Linked DNA regions of Filimonas lacunae. The protein of the gene in region 1 binds, or shares a complex with, the protein of each later gene. Links are inferred from orthologs where the notes say so. Each region holds a gene or a part of one and is shown in the gene's direction. Other genes may lie near its edges.

Evidence for each region. Proteins that work in one complex are often made in the same cells at the same time.
Region 2: the proteins of metK (region 1) and groL are in contact, whole or in part, in a cryo-EM structure (PDB 8P4O), measured with the Escherichia coli proteins. The link is inferred for Filimonas lacunae from one-to-one orthologs.

The regions. Positions count from the first base shown.
Region 1 is NZ_AP017422.1:1,471,969-1,480,093, forward strand. What follows is about bases 411-3,387. They hold metK (methionine adenosyltransferase), read left to right. Parts: upstream 411-1,260; coding sequence 1,261-2,514; downstream 2,515-3,387. Other genes in these bases: FLA_RS06000 (glycogen/starch synthase), read left to right, coding at 411-1,221; FLA_RS06010 (nucleoside deaminase), read left to right, coding at 2,610-3,083; FLA_RS06015 (hypothetical protein), read right to left, coding at 3,088-3,387. In the rest of the region: panC (pantoate--beta-alanine ligase), read right to left, coding at 1-325; more of FLA_RS06000, read left to right, coding at 403-410; more of FLA_RS06015, read right to left, coding at 3,388-3,465; FLA_RS06020 (RNA polymerase sigma factor), read right to left, coding at 3,462-4,124; FLA_RS06025 (C40 family peptidase), read left to right, coding at 4,197-4,952; FLA_RS06030 (DUF6055 domain-containing protein), read right to left, coding at 5,008-7,671. UniProt on the Escherichia coli protein: Catalyzes the formation of S-adenosylmethionine (AdoMet) from methionine and ATP.
Region 2 is NZ_AP017422.1:4,499,202-4,507,189, forward strand. The notes cover bases 1,665-4,504. They hold groL (chaperonin GroEL), read left to right. Parts: upstream 1,665-2,187; coding sequence 2,188-3,822; downstream 3,823-4,504. Other genes in these bases: FLA_RS17825 (co-chaperone GroES), read left to right, coding at 1,842-2,126; FLA_RS17835 (hypothetical protein), read right to left, coding at 4,049-4,504. In the rest of the region: FLA_RS17815 (DUF1573 domain-containing protein), read right to left, coding at 1-187; transcription antitermination factor NusB, read right to left, coding at 208-1,134; more of FLA_RS17835, read right to left, coding at 4,505-4,972; FLA_RS17840 (hypothetical protein), read left to right, coding at 5,053-5,400; FLA_RS17845 (FKBP-type peptidyl-prolyl cis-trans isomerase), read left to right, coding at 5,429-5,899; protein translocase subunit SecDF, read left to right, coding at 5,956-7,988.

The DNA.
Region 1 (8,125 bases):
AAGGGGTGGCTAACTGCTGCCCGTTGGGATACATTTCATCCACGGTGGGCATGAATAGTATATCCAGCCCTGCCTGTTCGGACAGTTGAATGTCCTGTGCAGTGGTAATGGGGTACTTTTCAAAATCTTTTGGATCGTTGAACTGGGTGGGATTCACAAATATGCTACAAACTGTAATATCGTTTTCCCGTTTGCTTTGTGCTATTAATGAGAGGTGTCCCTGGTGTAAAGCGCCCATAGTAGGCACAAAACCAATGCTTTTGTTCTCGTTTCTGGCCGCTGCAAGTGCTTGCTGCAACTGGCTAATTTGTTTAAAAAGGATCATTTGACTGCTATTTCCACTGTTTTTAGTACCTTTGCCCCCTAATTTTTAAAGGGTTTAAGCCTAAATTCTGCCTAAGAATGTCAACAAAGAAAAGAATTTTATTCATAGCCACGGAAATGTCTCCTTACCTGGAGCTGACTGAATTTGCTGAAATAGTGAACAAACTGGCTATAAAAAGCAACGACAGCGGGTTAGAAGTAAGATGTATTATGCCTCGTTTTGGAGTAATTAACGAGAGAAGGCATCGTTTACATGAAGTAGTTCGTCTTTCGGGTATCAACGTGTCGGTAGACAATGATGATTATCCCTTACAGATCAAAGTTGCCTCATTACCCAATGCCCGTTTACAGGTTTATTTCCTGGACAATGAGGATTTTTTCAAGCGCAAGCAAATTTTTACAGAAGACAACGAAGAGTGGTTTGAAGACAATGGTTTACGTACCATTTTCTTTTGCAAGGGTGCGTTAGAAACAGTGAAAAAATTTGGCTGGCCTCCGGACGTGATCCATTGCAGTGGCTGGATGACAGGTCTGATTCCTATGTATTTGAAAACTGCTTATAAAAAAGAACCTGTTTTTTCGCAAAGCAAGGTGATTTATACTATCGGGTCTAACACGTTCACCGATTCGCTGGGTGAAGATTTTGCTGAAAAAGCAAACATCCATGCCAACATAAAGGACAAAGACCTGGAAGCTTATAAGGAAGCTAACAATACCGCATTATTCAGAGGTGGTGCTTTACATGCTGATGCTGTTACTTTTGGTTCGGACAATGTAGAGCAATCTCTGCTGGACGAATTCAGCAAAGTAAAGGGCAAGAAAATCATACCTTTTAAAGGCTGGGACAGCGATTTTGCTGAGTACCAGGAATTATACAATGATCTTGCGGGTAAGTAATTTACCTACTATATTTGCCGACCATTAAATTCAAAGAAGATGCCTTATCTTTTTACATCCGAAAGTGTGTCTGAAGGACATCCGGATAAAATTGCCGATCAGATATCAGACGCCCTGATTGATAACTTCATGGCTTTTGATCCTACCAGTAAAGTAGCGTGTGAAACATTAGTAACTACCGGACAGGTTGTACTGGCAGGTGAAGTGAAGTCTAAAGCTTACCTGGATGTACAGGATATTGCCCGTGGTGTAATTCGCAAAATAGGTTATACCAAAAGCGAATATATGTTTGAGGCTAACAGCTGTGGTATTCTTTCTGCTATTCACGAACAGTCTGGCGATATTAACCAGGGTGTAGATAAGAAGAAGAAAGAAGAGCAGGGTGCTGGCGACCAGGGTATGATGTTTGGTTATGCTACCAACGAAACAGCTGACTACATGCCACTGGCATTAGACCTGGCTCACAAATTATTATTAGAACTGGCTGCATTACGCAGAGAGAATAAAGAAATCAAATACCTGCGTCCTGATGCTAAAAGCCAGGTAACGCTGGAGTATGATGATAATAACAAGCCTATCCGCATTGATGCTATTGTAATTTCTACCCAACACGATGATTTTGCAGAAGATGCAAAAATGCTGGCTAAAATTAAAAAAGACATCATCGGTATTCTTATTCCACGTGTGAAAGCGCGTTATAAGAAATACGCTCACCTGTTTAACGACAAAATCAAATTCCATATTAACCCTACCGGCAAGTTTGTAATTGGTGGCCCACACGGCGACACTGGTTTAACTGGTCGTAAAATTATTGTGGATACTTACGGTGGTAAAGGTGCACACGGTGGTGGTGCTTTCAGCGGTAAAGACCCGAGCAAGGTTGACCGTTCTGCCGCATACGCTACCCGCCACATTGCTAAAAACCTGGTAGCTGCCGGTGTTTGTGATGAGGTGCTGGTACAGGTTTCTTACGCTATTGGTGTAGCTAAACCCACCAGTATTTATGTAAATACTTACGGTACTGCCAAAGTGAAGAAAACCGATGGTCAGATTGCGAAATTAGTAGAAGGCATTTTTGATATGCGTCCTTACTTTATCGAGCAACGCCTGAAACTGCGTAACCCTATTTACAGCGAAACTGCTGCTTACGGTCACATGGGTCGTAAGAATGAAGTAGTGGAGAAAGAGTTTAAAGGACCAGATGGCAAGGTTATCAAGAAGAAAGTAGAACTGTTTACCTGGGAAAAACTGGACTTTGTTCCGCAGGTGAAAAAGGCTTTCGGTATTAAATAATACTTGAAGTATTGCTGGTAACCCTACCAGTGATTAAAATATAAAGGGCATCAGGAATGTAAATTTTCCTGATGCCCTTTTTTTATCTTTATATCATGACAAGAGAAGAACAGTTTATGCTGGAAGCCATTGCGCTGAGCAGACAGGGAATGTTGAATGGGGAGGGTGGTCCGTTTGGTTGTGTGATTGTAAAAGGCGATACGATTGTTGGGCGGGGATGGAACCAGGTAACCTCTACTAATGATCCTACGGCACATGCCGAAGTGGTGGCTATACGGGATGCGTGTAAAAATCTGGGGGTGTTTCAGCTGGATGGTTGTGAGATATATACTTCGTGCGAGCCTTGTCCTATGTGTTTGGGGGCTATTTACTGGGCCCGTCCGGCTAAGTTGTATTTTGCCAATACGCGTTATGATGCTGCTACGGCAGGCTTTGATGATGCCTTTATATATGAAGAGCTGCCTTTACCTGTAGAGTCGCGAAAAATTGCTACCAGTTGCCTTTGCCGCGATCATGCTTTTTCTGTGTTTGAGGAATGGATGATCAAAGCCGATAAAAAGGAATACTAATCCATTACCGGCCTTTTAGCGTAAAATGGTGGTGATACAGGTGTAAAACGGTATAGCCTAATACACATAACAGCAGGATGATGACTGCCGCCACCAGAATCCAGGGAAGGTCTTTTATTTTCCTTTTCTCTTTTCTTTGCTTGCGTGTATCCAGCTGATTTTGCAGGCCTTTATTTAAGTGCTTTACCTGTGCTTTCAGTTGTTTTTTTGAGGGGAAGCTGGCAAGGCCTTCCATAGCGTCATTGAGGAATGCAGAATCCGCCATCTTCTTTTCAACGTTGTGCTGTTGGGCAGCATCTAACTGTCCTTCCAGGTACTTCAATAGTTCCTCGTCGTTCAGGTCGTCCTGCTCATCTGCTAATATATCTTCAAAGTTCCTCATGATTTCTTTTTCAATTTCTGTTCTACCAATAACCTGAGATTGCGTTTGCCATTCTGTATAAAGCTTTTTACCTGCAACAGGCTAAACCCTGTTTTTTCGCTTACCTCGTTATAGGAGTTCTTTTGCAGATAAAATAAAGTTACACAGGTTTTTTGTTCTTCGTTGAGTTCGTTCATGGATGCTTCTACCAGGTTCAGTACTTCCTCTTTTTCGGCCAGCTCGGTAAGCGCATTTTCAGGAGCGCTCAGGGGCATGGTTTCCGTTATCTCTTTGGTTGCCTTGCCTGTTTTATCCCGCAGCTTCATTAAGCAGTGGTTTTTGGCAATCATATACAACCAGCTTTTAATATAGGTTACCTGGTATTTCTGCAGTTCGGTAATAGCTTTTAAAAATATCTGCTGTACACTGTCGCGGGCTTCTTCTTCGTTTTTCAGATACTTCATGCACACACCCAGCAGCAGCATGGTATACCGTTGTAACAAAATACCCAGCCATTGGTTATTTCTGGTGGAGTAGAAACGCTCTAGTAGTTCCTGATCACTGATATGGTCTGTGTTCTCTCTGTTCATCTGGTGGTTGGGTTCGTCTGTACTGAACCGGGTAGGGTAAGTGATCGAAAGCGGGCCCCTGCCTGGCTCAACGGCAAATATAGCTGCCATATGGCAAACATTTTACTTATATAAGATGCGGCTGCTTTATTATTCCATAACTTCCCGGTAAAATTTTGGCAAATGAGCTTTGTAGCCTGTATTGTTGCGGCCGCCCCCTTACGCGCAGAGGCAAGTCATAGAAGTGAAATGGTGAGCCAGTTGTTGTTTGGCGAGTTTGCCCGTGTGGTAGAAACTACCAAAGATTTTGTGAAGCTGGTTACCTTATATGACAACTATGAAGGCTGGTGCCAGGCCAGTCAGCTTACCGGGGTAACCGAAGCGGCTACTTTGTTGCCGGTGGCTGGTTATAGCAGCAGGGAGTATGCAGCTGTTATCAATAATACCGCAGTGCCTTTTTCCATCGCTACTCCTGTGTATGCTACAGAAACGGTTTATCAATGGGATCATTATACGATTACTTATGTGCCCGGCTTTTTGCCGGTGCAGGCTTTTTCAGAACAGGCGGTAAAGCAACTGGCTTTGCCTTACCTGAACGTGCCTTATTTATGGGGCGGCAGAAGTTCGTTTGGTATTGATTGCAGTGGTTTTACCCAGCAGGTGATGAAGATGATGGGCGTGCGGTTGCTGCGTGATGCTTCGCAACAGGCTACACAGGGCGAAGTAGTGGACTTTTTACAGGAAGCACAGTGTGGCAATCTGGCTTATTTTGATAATGAAGAGGGGCGCATTACGCATGTGGGTATTATGCTGAACAATGCAGAGATCATCCATGCTTCGGGCCGTGTGCGTATTGATAAGATCGATAACCAGGGGATTGTGAATTCGGATACGGGAGTGAGAACGCATAAGTTAAGAGTGATTAAAAGAATGAAATAATATAAAAAAGCCTTACTGATGTAGTAAGGCTTTTTTGCATTATAGAAATGTGCGGCTATTGCACCAATACCAGTTTTTGACTTACTGCTTTGCTGCGGCCTATTGCTTTTACTATATACATGCTGCTATTGCCAGCCAGCCGGTTGGCAACCAGGGTATACTGGCGCCTGGCGCCTAATATGTTCCTGAATACTTCCTTGCCCTGCATATCATATATGGCCAGGGTTACGTTTTCTTTTTCGGTAAAGCCATTGAGCTGAATGGTGCAGGTAGCACGTGCCGGGTTGGGATAGATGGCTATGGCCTGTGTGGCTTTGACAGTGTTGTTATCTGTAACTACTGGTGTTGCCATTGTAGTGGCTGCGGATAGTGATGTTACAGGGATGCCTAATACACGCCATTCGAGTATGCCGGTAGATTGTGTGGTGTTGAGCATACTTACCCGCAGGCGGCTGGTTTGCACCGGTGTGATGGTAAGTACGTTGTTGGCATCTTTTACGCGTGGCACACTGCCTAGTGTAACCCAGGCAGCGGTGGTACTGTTCCAGTACTGAATGCTGGCAGTAGTGGGTGTTAATACGCCGCCGGCATCATCAAACCAATATACTTCTGTAGAAGAGATCTGGTAAGGTTGTGTCCAGTCGTATTGTACCCATTGTGTAGAATTGGGATTGTTCCAGTTACCGTATGCGCCATGCGTTTTATCATTAGAATTGGCAGGTGTATAGCCATCGTTTACAGCGCTTAAGGTTTCCCACGACGACACATAAGAGGTGGTTGCATTGGCTAGTGGCGCTATGTTGCTGGTGGTAGTGCCGCCTGTGCTACAGCCTATAGCTGTCCAGCTCATCTGGGCATCGGTAAAATTGCTGTAAGTGGTATTGATATCTGTGTTGGAGGCATCGGATGCGCCTTTGCCATCACATTCTGCACGACCGTTATTGGTGTGCGGTGTTTGCAGGTAATAGCCTGCTGTTGAGCAATTGCCTATTTCCACATCACCACCCAGTACCACGCCGGTGCCACCATATGTAGTGCCCCATGCCCAGGCGTTATCGCGGCAGATGGTATTGCCCGATATGGTGCAGTTGGTAAGTACGGCGCCATCTGTTATCTGGGCCGAACCGGAGTAGGTGCCGCCATACACATTACAATCGCCACTGAACACTACGGTGCTGGATGCGGTTACGCTTTCCAGGCGCGCAGTGCCTTCTACACGAACAGTGCCGGAGAGGTTGGAAGAACCTACTACTATGGCTTTGGGGCCTACATATACCGTAGATGCTACAGTTGCGCTATTGGCTACCCAGCCGCCGCCATTGGTATGTGTATGACCTGCGTACAAGGCTTTTACGTCGGCGCGGAAGGTGCTTTGGTATCCTTCGGGTAATGCATTTTCAATGCGCAGTTCGTAAGGATATCTGTATTGCCTGGGCCAGCCTGGTTCCCATACATAATCATGTTTAGCGGTGGGGGCGCCCATTACCACCAGGTATAATTTAGAGGTGGATGCGGTGAGTGTATAGGTGGCTTCACTATCGCTGGAGCTTTGGGTGGCGCCATATACACTGGTAGTGCCATTGGCTAATACTTCTACAAAACCCCATCGCCAGCCAGCCTGCCCATTTACTTCGGTATGGCCTTTGAATTTAACGTGCACGGTATTGGATGCACAGTTGGGGTAGAGTGGAATGATATTGATACCCTGATCTTGCGGAGCCATGTTTTTAGGAACGATATAGCGGTTGGTGGTGGCGCTTATCTGGGTAAGGATAGTGTATTGCCGCCATAGCCAATGGTTTTCGGCGGCGCTGGTTTTATAAATGTTCAGCTGGTCGCGCATATCCGCTCCGAAACTTTGAGCGGGATAATCGCAGTTTACTTCCCGTTTTGCATAGTCGTACATGGCGTCGTTTAACTGGGCTTGTGTCCAGCCGCTTATTCTGCGCCAGGTTTCGGTAGGCACTTCGTTGGCTACAGACTCTCTCCATAAACGGTTAACGGTGTTGATACCGCCATAGTTTTGCTGTATGTTCATGAGCCATTTAAAGGTGCTGTAGTGATGGCGGGTAGAACCGATATAATACTGGCGTGTCATTAACCAGCGTGGCAGATCATCGCTGGCAACAGTGGGATATTGCAGGCAGCGCATGTAGTTGGCATGTGTTTCCCAGAAATAGCCTGCAGGCTCGTAGTTGTTGAAACCGCCCTGGTTACCGCCGGGTTTAAAGTCTATCCGGTTTTGATTTTGCAGGGAGTGTGCCAGTTCATGTGCAATCACATATGGATCGCGGGTGGCATTGGGATGAATCCATAAAGCGCCGATCATTTCATCATAAGCGCCACCGAATGCCCAACCTGTAGGGCCGCCGGCACCGTTGTAGGTTTCGTTCATCACCACTATTATTTTATAAAGTCCCAGCTTGCCACTGTTATCGTGGAAACCTACTGTGTTGATGTAATAGCTGAAACTGGCTTCGAGATAGCTGGCTATAGCAGCGGGATCGAAGCGCAGGTTGGCATCGGAATAAGTGGTGGGATTTGCGCCCACTTTTGCACCCCAGAAGATGACAAAGTTGGTGGATTCGTATTTGTAATTGGGCGCCCATTCGTTCCAGGGCGCTGTGCTAAACTGTGTGGGTATATACACGGTTTTGGCGAAGAGGGATGTGCATGACAATAGTAGTAGTACCAGTAATTGTACAATTTTGTGTTTCATAAAGCTGACTTGAAGGGTGTTTAAGCCTGGTTAATAAATGTTTGATAACGCACGTTGGTGCGCGTTTGCCTGACCTGTTACGGACAGGCATGACAAGATGGTTCTATGTTGTTTTGTTATTACGTTTTGGGTGTTTTGGTGTGGAATAGTGTGTTAGTGTATTGGCAGCAATTGCTATCTGTAAAGTATTCTGTTTAGTTTATAACCTATTCTTAGAAATTACTCTGTATTTGCAGTAAATTATCCTTACTGTTTGTTTTTTGATGACGAAGCAGGTAAGGGATGTCTGTAAAACAATCCGGGCTTGCGCCCCATCCCCGATGGATAAGGATGGTGACGGGCGTTGAACGGATCGTTTTTTTTGCAGCAAGGAGGGGTAACGCAGTAGGTTTTACGAAAAAGAATGCTGCGTTGATGAAGGAAAATATATTGCTGCTATAGTGCAGAGCGGTGC
Region 2 (7,988 bases), 3.0 Mb from region 1 along the record:
GCGTGGTATCGCCCATGGTAAGATTCCCCACATTTACCACACTGTCTTTCCAGGCAATATCGGTGTAATGGGCTGTATCCAACTGGGTTTTACTTACCTCTTCTTTCACAGAAACCTTGTTGTTTCCATTACAGGCCCCCATAATACCTGCCAGCAAAATGGCACAACCGGCCACAATTATTTTCATATAGTTACACTATTTAAGACTTATTTCTTAAAGTCGGTCTTATGCATCTTTTCTGTAGCAACCAGTTCTTTATGAATACCATCCAGTATGCCATTTACAAACTGACCGCTTTGCGGGGTGCTGTATTCTTTGGCAATGTCAATGTATTCATTAATAGTAACCTTTGGCGGAATAGTATCAAAATACAGGAATTCGGCCACGCCCATTTGCATCAGAATCATATCCAGCTGTGCAATACGATCCGCATCCCAGTTCTTCAGCTTAGGTTTAATCAGATCTGATAAATGTTCTGTTTTCTCCATTGTGGTGTTCAGCAGATCGCGGGCAAACTGCCACTTTTCAGTGCCTGTCATATCATACAAATCGTATGCAGCAGGCTTTTGCAAATAAGCAGGCATTAACTGGTTCATCATCTCCGCATCGTCATCCCAGTTAGTAAAATGCTCTTCTACAAACGATAAAAAGTCTTCATCTGGTAGCATCAGGTCTGTAAAAATATAGCGCAGAATTTCTTTCTCCTGTTGCTTATCGTCACGATTTTCCACCTTAATGTACTCCTGGTAAATGTCAGTGTCTACCAGGCGCTGATAAATTTTCTTAATCCAATCCTGACTATCAATGCTTTTAGGCACAGTTACTTCTATCGCTTTCCTGTAAGAAGCACTTTCCAGTATCTTCCACAACTGCTCGTTACCGGCAATTTTGGTATTTACGTTCAAATCTTCTTTTGTGGTAATGTGTTTAGATGCTCTGTGTTTGGCATCAATTTCGGCGTACTGCGCCACCTGAGTAATAAAATGTAGCAGGTAAACAAATAATTCACGGGACTCTTCCAGCTTTTTTGACAAAGCCTGTACCGGGTTGTTTTTGGCTTTCACATCGTCCATGGCCTCTAATGCATAGATAACCTGCATTACTTTCACCCGTATATTTCTTCTGCTAATCATGAAAAAAGAACTTTAAAGGCTGCAAATATAATAGTTTATGCCCTTCCGGTAAAACAATTGGGCTTGCAAAGGGTTATTTAATTTACAACCATCCCCATGAAGCTGATAAACCGGAAATTCCTGGTGCTGTTGCTAGTGTAGTGCTTAGCAGGAGTGTGAACGTAAACAGTCAGTGGCAGCCAGCTTTAAGACATCTACCTTGTTTATTATTATTGCCAAAAACACTACAAAAATGCAGGTACAGACTAATGTGGATGAAGCAGATTTAGGCAATGCTCACAAAAGTGATAAAAAGCTAAAGCCTGGTATAACTGCAATTTTATTGTTTACATAAACAAAACAGTGCCCTGCTGATTTCAGCCAATACATTGAAATATGAAGCTGACGAATCCGTGGCCAAACAATACCAACAAAGTGGGCTCATAGATCCAACCGTCCAAACAAATTTTTCAGCAACAGTGAAAACCTGGTAGGTGTATCACTTATGAACATTACGGTATGAATAAGCATCAGTCAAACACCCTGTCGCTCTGACAGATTTGGCAGTAAGAAAGCAAAAAAAAACACTCAACCTGTCAGTATTGGTCAAAATTACCGGTGTACAACAGGTCAAAAATGTAATTTTGACCTGTTTGCAAGACCCTTTTAGGCTATGGCACAAAAATCGTTGACATGTGATTGACAAAAAATCAAAAACAGATATAATTATGGCTACCAAAAAACTCAATGTTACCCCTCTTCATGACAGGGTGATCGTAAAACCAGCTCCTGCCGAAGAAAAAACTGCGGGTGGTATCATCATTCCCGACACCGCTAAAGAAAAACCACAACGTGGTACTGTAGTAGCAGCCGGTACCGGTAAAAAAGATGAGCCTGTAACCGTTAAAGCGGGCGATACAGTTTTATATGGCAAGTACGCCGGAACTGAAATCACCATTGAAGGTCTTGAATACCTGATTATGCGTGAAAGCGATATCCTGGCTATCGTTTAATAGCCTGCGATTGATAGTGAAAATGCATTGTAAACTTTAGAATTTTTAATTCCCATACATCATGGCAAAACAAATCTACTTCGACATCGAAGCAAGAAATAAAATGAAGAAGGGTGTTGATACCCTGGCTAACGCGGTGAAAGTAACCTTAGGTCCTAAAGGCCGTAACGTGGTTATTGAGAAAAAATTTGGTGCACCTGCTGTTACTAAAGACGGTGTTACCGTTGCTAAAGAAATTGAACTGGAAGACGCTATCGAGAACATGGGCGCTCAAATGGTAAAAGAAGTAGCTTCTAAAACCGCTGATATAGCTGGTGATGGTACTACTACTGCAACCGTTCTGGCACAAGCTATTATCAGCGAAGGCCTGAAAATGGTAGCCGCCGGTGCAAACCCAATGGATTTGAAACGCGGTATCGATAAAGCTGTTCAGGCTATCGTAGCAAACCTGGCTACTCAGAAAAAAGATGTTGGTAACAACAACAAAATGATTGAGCAGGTAGCTACTATCTCTGCCAACAACGACAACACTATTGGCAAACTGATTGCCGAAGCAATGGGCAAAGTGGGTAAAGAAGGCGTTATCACTGTTGAAGAAGCAAAAGGTACCGATACTACCGTTGACGTAGTAGAAGGTATGCAATTCGACCGTGGCTATATCTCTCCTTATTTCGTTACCAACAGCGAGAAAATGGAAGTAGACCTGCAAAGCCCTTATATCCTGATCTACGATAAGAAGATCAGCGCTATGAAAGACATTCTGCACATTCTGGAGAAAGTAGCTCAAAGCGGCCGTCCTCTGGTTATCATCTCTGAAGACCTGGAAGGTGAAGCACTGGCTACCCTGGTAGTAAACAAATTACGTGGTACCCTGAAAGTAGCAGCTGTTAAAGCTCCTGGTTTCGGCGATCGTCGTAAAGAAATGTTACAGGATATCGCAGTGCTGACTGCCGGTACTGTAATCAGCGAAGAAACTGGTTTCAAACTGGAAGCTGCTGACATCACTTCTTTAGGTCAGGCTGCTTCTATCACTATCAACAAAGACAACACGATCATCGTTGGTGGTAAGGGTAAAAAAGCAGACATCACTGCACGCGTTAACCAGATTAAAGCGCAAATTGAAAACACTACTTCTGACTACGATAAAGAAAAATTACAAGAGCGCCTGGCTAAGTTAGGTGGTGGTGTAGCTGTTCTGTACGTAGGTGCTGCTACCGAAGTAGAAATGAAAGAGAAAAAAGACCGCGTAGACGACGCTTTACACGCTACAAGAGCGGCTGTTGAAGAAGGTATTGTTCCTGGTGGTGGTGTTGCTTACATCCGTGCTGTAGAATCACTGGATAAAGTAAAAGGCGCAAACGCTGACGAAACTACCGGTATCAGCATCGTTCGTCGCGCTGTAGAAGAGCCATTACGTCAAATCGTAGCCAACTGCGGTTTAGAAGGTTCTATCATTATACAAGGTATTCGTGAAGGGGAAGCTGATTATGGTTTCAACGCACGTACCGAAACATTCGAATACCTGTTCAAAGCAGGTGTAATCGATCCTACCAAAGTTAGCCGTGTAGCGCTGGAAAACGCTGCTTCTATCGCTGGTATGCTGTTAACTACTGAGTGTGTAGTGGCAGACAAACCAAAGCCTGAAGCTGCTCACAGCCACGCTCCAGCTCCTGGTATGGGCGGTATGGATTACTAGTAGTAAGCTGGCAACGGCCGGTTTGCATCGATCCTATAAAAACAAAAGCCTCTTGCGCAAGCAAGGGGCTTTTGTTTATCTTAATATCTTTGCCTTATTTATTAAAGCCAACAATGAGTTCCAGTTTTGCTGCTACTGTCATTGTACCTGACCGCCATATTTTCTGCCGGATCAAAAGAGGGACCTTTCTCCAATAAATATCATAGACGGAGCAGGTTATTTTAAACTACTCCCGTACTACAGTAACAGATTTACTCAAATACAACTGAATAGAATCTTTAGCCTTGGCAGAATCTGCTATGGCTATTTTTTTGCGTAGAAACAACCGGTAAGAAAAGGATCCATCTGCCTGTTTACTGCTGTCAAAAGAAGCAGGATCACCAAACGAACGTAATTGTGCAATACGGGTGCGTGCACGGTCGCCGCTGGTAGTGGTTTCAAAAATAAATTTATAACGGCTGCTGTCTTTAGAAACTATTGGAACAATGGCTGCAACAGCAACACTGTCAGGTTTGTTAGCAGTGCCTGTTGAATCTTTTGCAACAGCAGTGGTATCCGGCATAACCGGGGGCGGTGTTACAGGTGCTGCTGTTTGCGTATCCGCTGCTGTAGTTACCCCAGTGTCCGTGTTACTTTTGTGATTGAACATGGTATATACACCATACCCTACACCGGCAATCACCAGTAAAAAGATAATAAGCCCAATCCCCATAATACCATTACGCTTACCCATACGGGCTACCAGGCTAGTATTTTCGGGTAAAAAATGCTGTTCTACCTGTACGTTATTATTAGCAAGCTCAGCCCCTCCTGTATTGCGGGTGAAAACATAATCACCATATTTATTCAGGGAAACAACACCTACATCATTAATGATATAAGGCTTACCAATGTTTACAAACTGGCGAACCTGCTCCAGGTAAGATTCCAGGTCAGAAGCTACCAGCACACGCCCTTTCCCCGATTTTTCTGCAATTAAATCCAATAACACCCCACTGGTTTCTGCTTTTTTGTCTGCTACAAATTTCACGTCACCGGATGTTTCGCCTTCTTTAGGCTCAGTGATAATGGTAAAAGTGCCCATTTTCCCCAGTGTCAGTTGCTTATGCTGCAGTAGAAAGTCATGGATAATGTTGTCGTATTTATTCAAGGTAAACAGGTTTAGAGAGCAAAGTACTTAAATCTCAACACTTCACAAAGCAAGCCTGATTAATCTGCTATCTTTGCGCCATGCTAAGCAAACGCGAGGAGAAATTTATCGAATGGTGGGAGCAAAACCGCGAAAAAGAGCGGAAAACCATGCGTCAACTATATATTGGCCTTCCTGTAGGACTGGGGTTTGGCATAGCCATCCTTGCATTGCTAGGCTCTGGTTGGTTTGAAAGAGCCACAATGGTAGCTAATAGCCAGGTGAATCCCAATGTACTTACTATTGCCGTTGCAGCCATCGGTGTTTTTATTGCCATTTTTTACAAGAAATACAAGTGGGATATGTATGAACAGCAGTATCGCGAGCTGATGGCAAAAAAACACGCAGCAGAAAAAGCAGCACAAAGGCCGCAGGAACAGTCCCTATAAAAAACTTTTTTTTCCAACCAAAACTATCATGAAGAAACTAAGCATCGGCATTATAACCTGTACTATTCTCTTTTGTGCGTGGTCCTGTTTAAAAAGTAAAGACAACTCCTGTCAGTCTATGGCCCCGGAAACCGAGCTGCCGCAAATGAAAGCTTTTTGCACCGCTAACAACATCGAATACACCCAGTTAAGTAACGGCCTGCTGTACCAGGTTGTAGACAGCGGATCCGGAACCGCTCCTGCAAATCAGTCAGTTATATATGTAATTTACAAAGGCACCCTGCTCAATGGAACCGTGTTTGACCAAACAAACACAGCTGTAAAAATGAATCTCTCCAATTTGATAGAAGGCTGGAAAGTTGGTTTGCCCCTTATAAAAAGGGGTGGCCATATCAAATTAATTATTCCATCCTACCTGGGTTATGGTTGCGCCGAATTAACCGGAATACCGGCAAATTCAGCACTGTATTTTGATATAAAGCTCACAGATGTGCAATAACATTGAATTCCCCTATCTTTGCCGCCATTAAAATTTAGAAGAAAACCCTTATAAGTATGCAACTGAAAGGTTTGGTGCGTTTCTTTACGATTGCGCTGATTTTGATTTGTCTTTACCAACTGTCTTTTACATGGATTGTAAGAAGCCATGAAAGCAGCATGGAAGAAAAAGCGGAAAAGTGGCTGAACAAAGCCTATCCGAAGCCAGAAGCGAAATATCCTTCTGACTCTGCCATGCGCACTGCTTATGCCGATTCATTAAAAGAGTTGGAAAAAAACTATCTGCAGCGTTTACTCGACAGCACAAAAGACACCAAGATTGGTCCTTTTAGCCTTACCACCTATCGTGGTGCTAAAGACAAGGAACTGATGATGGGTCTTGATTTGCAGGGAGGTATGAGTGTTACTATGGAAGTGGGACTGGATGGATTAATCCACTCACTGGCTAATAACACCAAAGATCCTGCATTTAACAAGGCGTTAAGTGCTGCCGTAGCTACAAAAGCAAACAGTGGACAGGATTTAATCACCCTGTTTAGTCAAGAATTTCAGAAAGCGGCTCCAGGCGTTAAGCTGGCTCCTTTCTTTTCAGCACGTAGCAACAATAAGATTAAATACGATGCAACAGATGCCACTGTAATCAGCTACCTGCGTACAGAAGCCATTACTGCATTCAATAACACTTATCGTATTTTACGCACCAGGATTGACCGTTTTGGTGTAGCTTCTCCTACCATTAACCCCGATCCCAACAAAGGTATCATTACCATTGAACTGGCCGGCATTAACGATGCAGAGCGTGTACGTCACTACCTGCAATCTACTGCCAACCTGCAGTTCTTTGAAATGTACAACATTGCCGAAATCGGTGAAGGTGTAATGACTGCAGAAAAAGCGTTATCTGAATACCTGAAAGGCAGCAAAACCGTAGATTCTGCTGTTTCAGTAAAAGACAGTACCGCTACTACAGCCACTGCTAAAGGAGATACCACTTCTACAGGTACTCTTTCTTCTATCGACAATAAAGCAACTGCTGCTAACGATACCTCTAAAGTAAAACCAGAAGATGCGCCTTTAACCAGCATCATCGGTTTTGCACAAGGTCAGCGTAACCAGCAAACCGGTGCTGTACAATATCCTTCTTACATTGGTTATGTAATGCTGAAAGATACTGCCACTGTTGGCCAGTACCTGCGCATGGATATTGTGAAAAACAAATTCCCTTCTAACCTGGTATTCATGTACGGTAAAGTGGAAAACGATGATCCTAAGTTCAGGAACATCATTCCCCTGTATGCTGTAAAAACACTGGATAACGGTGGTGCCAAACTGGAAGGCGAAAACGTAAGTGATGCCCGTCAGGATTACGACGACAAATCACGCGTAGCTATCAAAATGAGCATGGATCCTATCGGCACCAAAATCTGGGCTGATATGACCTCTAAAAACATAGGCAAGCCTATCGCTATTGTGTTAGACAATATCGTATACAGCGCTCCTTTCGTAAACACTGCCATCCCTAACGGTCAGTCAGAAATTTCTGGTAGCTACTCTTTAACAGAAGCACAGGATATGGCCGACATTCTGCAGTCTGGTAAATTACCAGCCCCTGCTAAAATTGTTCAGGAGCAGGTTGTAGGACCAACCTTGGGTCAAGCAGCAGTAAAAGGTGGCACCATGTCATTTGCCATCTCCTTCCTGGTGATCTTCATTCTGATGATCTTATACTATAACACTGCAGGTTGGGTAGCTAACATCGCCCTTATCTTAAACCTGGTGTTCACCATCGGTATCTTAAGTGCATTAGGCTTTACGCTTACTGCTCCTGGTATCGCAGGTTTAGTATTAACCATTGGTCTGGCGGTAGATACCAACGTAATCATTTTTGAAAGGATTAAAGAAGAGTTAACCAAAGGTAAAAGCTATCAATTGGCGGTAACTGACGGTTACAAACGCTCTTATGCTCCTGTTCTGGATGCGCACGTTACTACCTTATTAACCGCTATTATCCTGTTCTACTTCGGTTTAGGACCAGTGTTAGGTTTTGCAACTACTCAAATCATCGGTATCCTGTTATCCCTGTTCTGTGG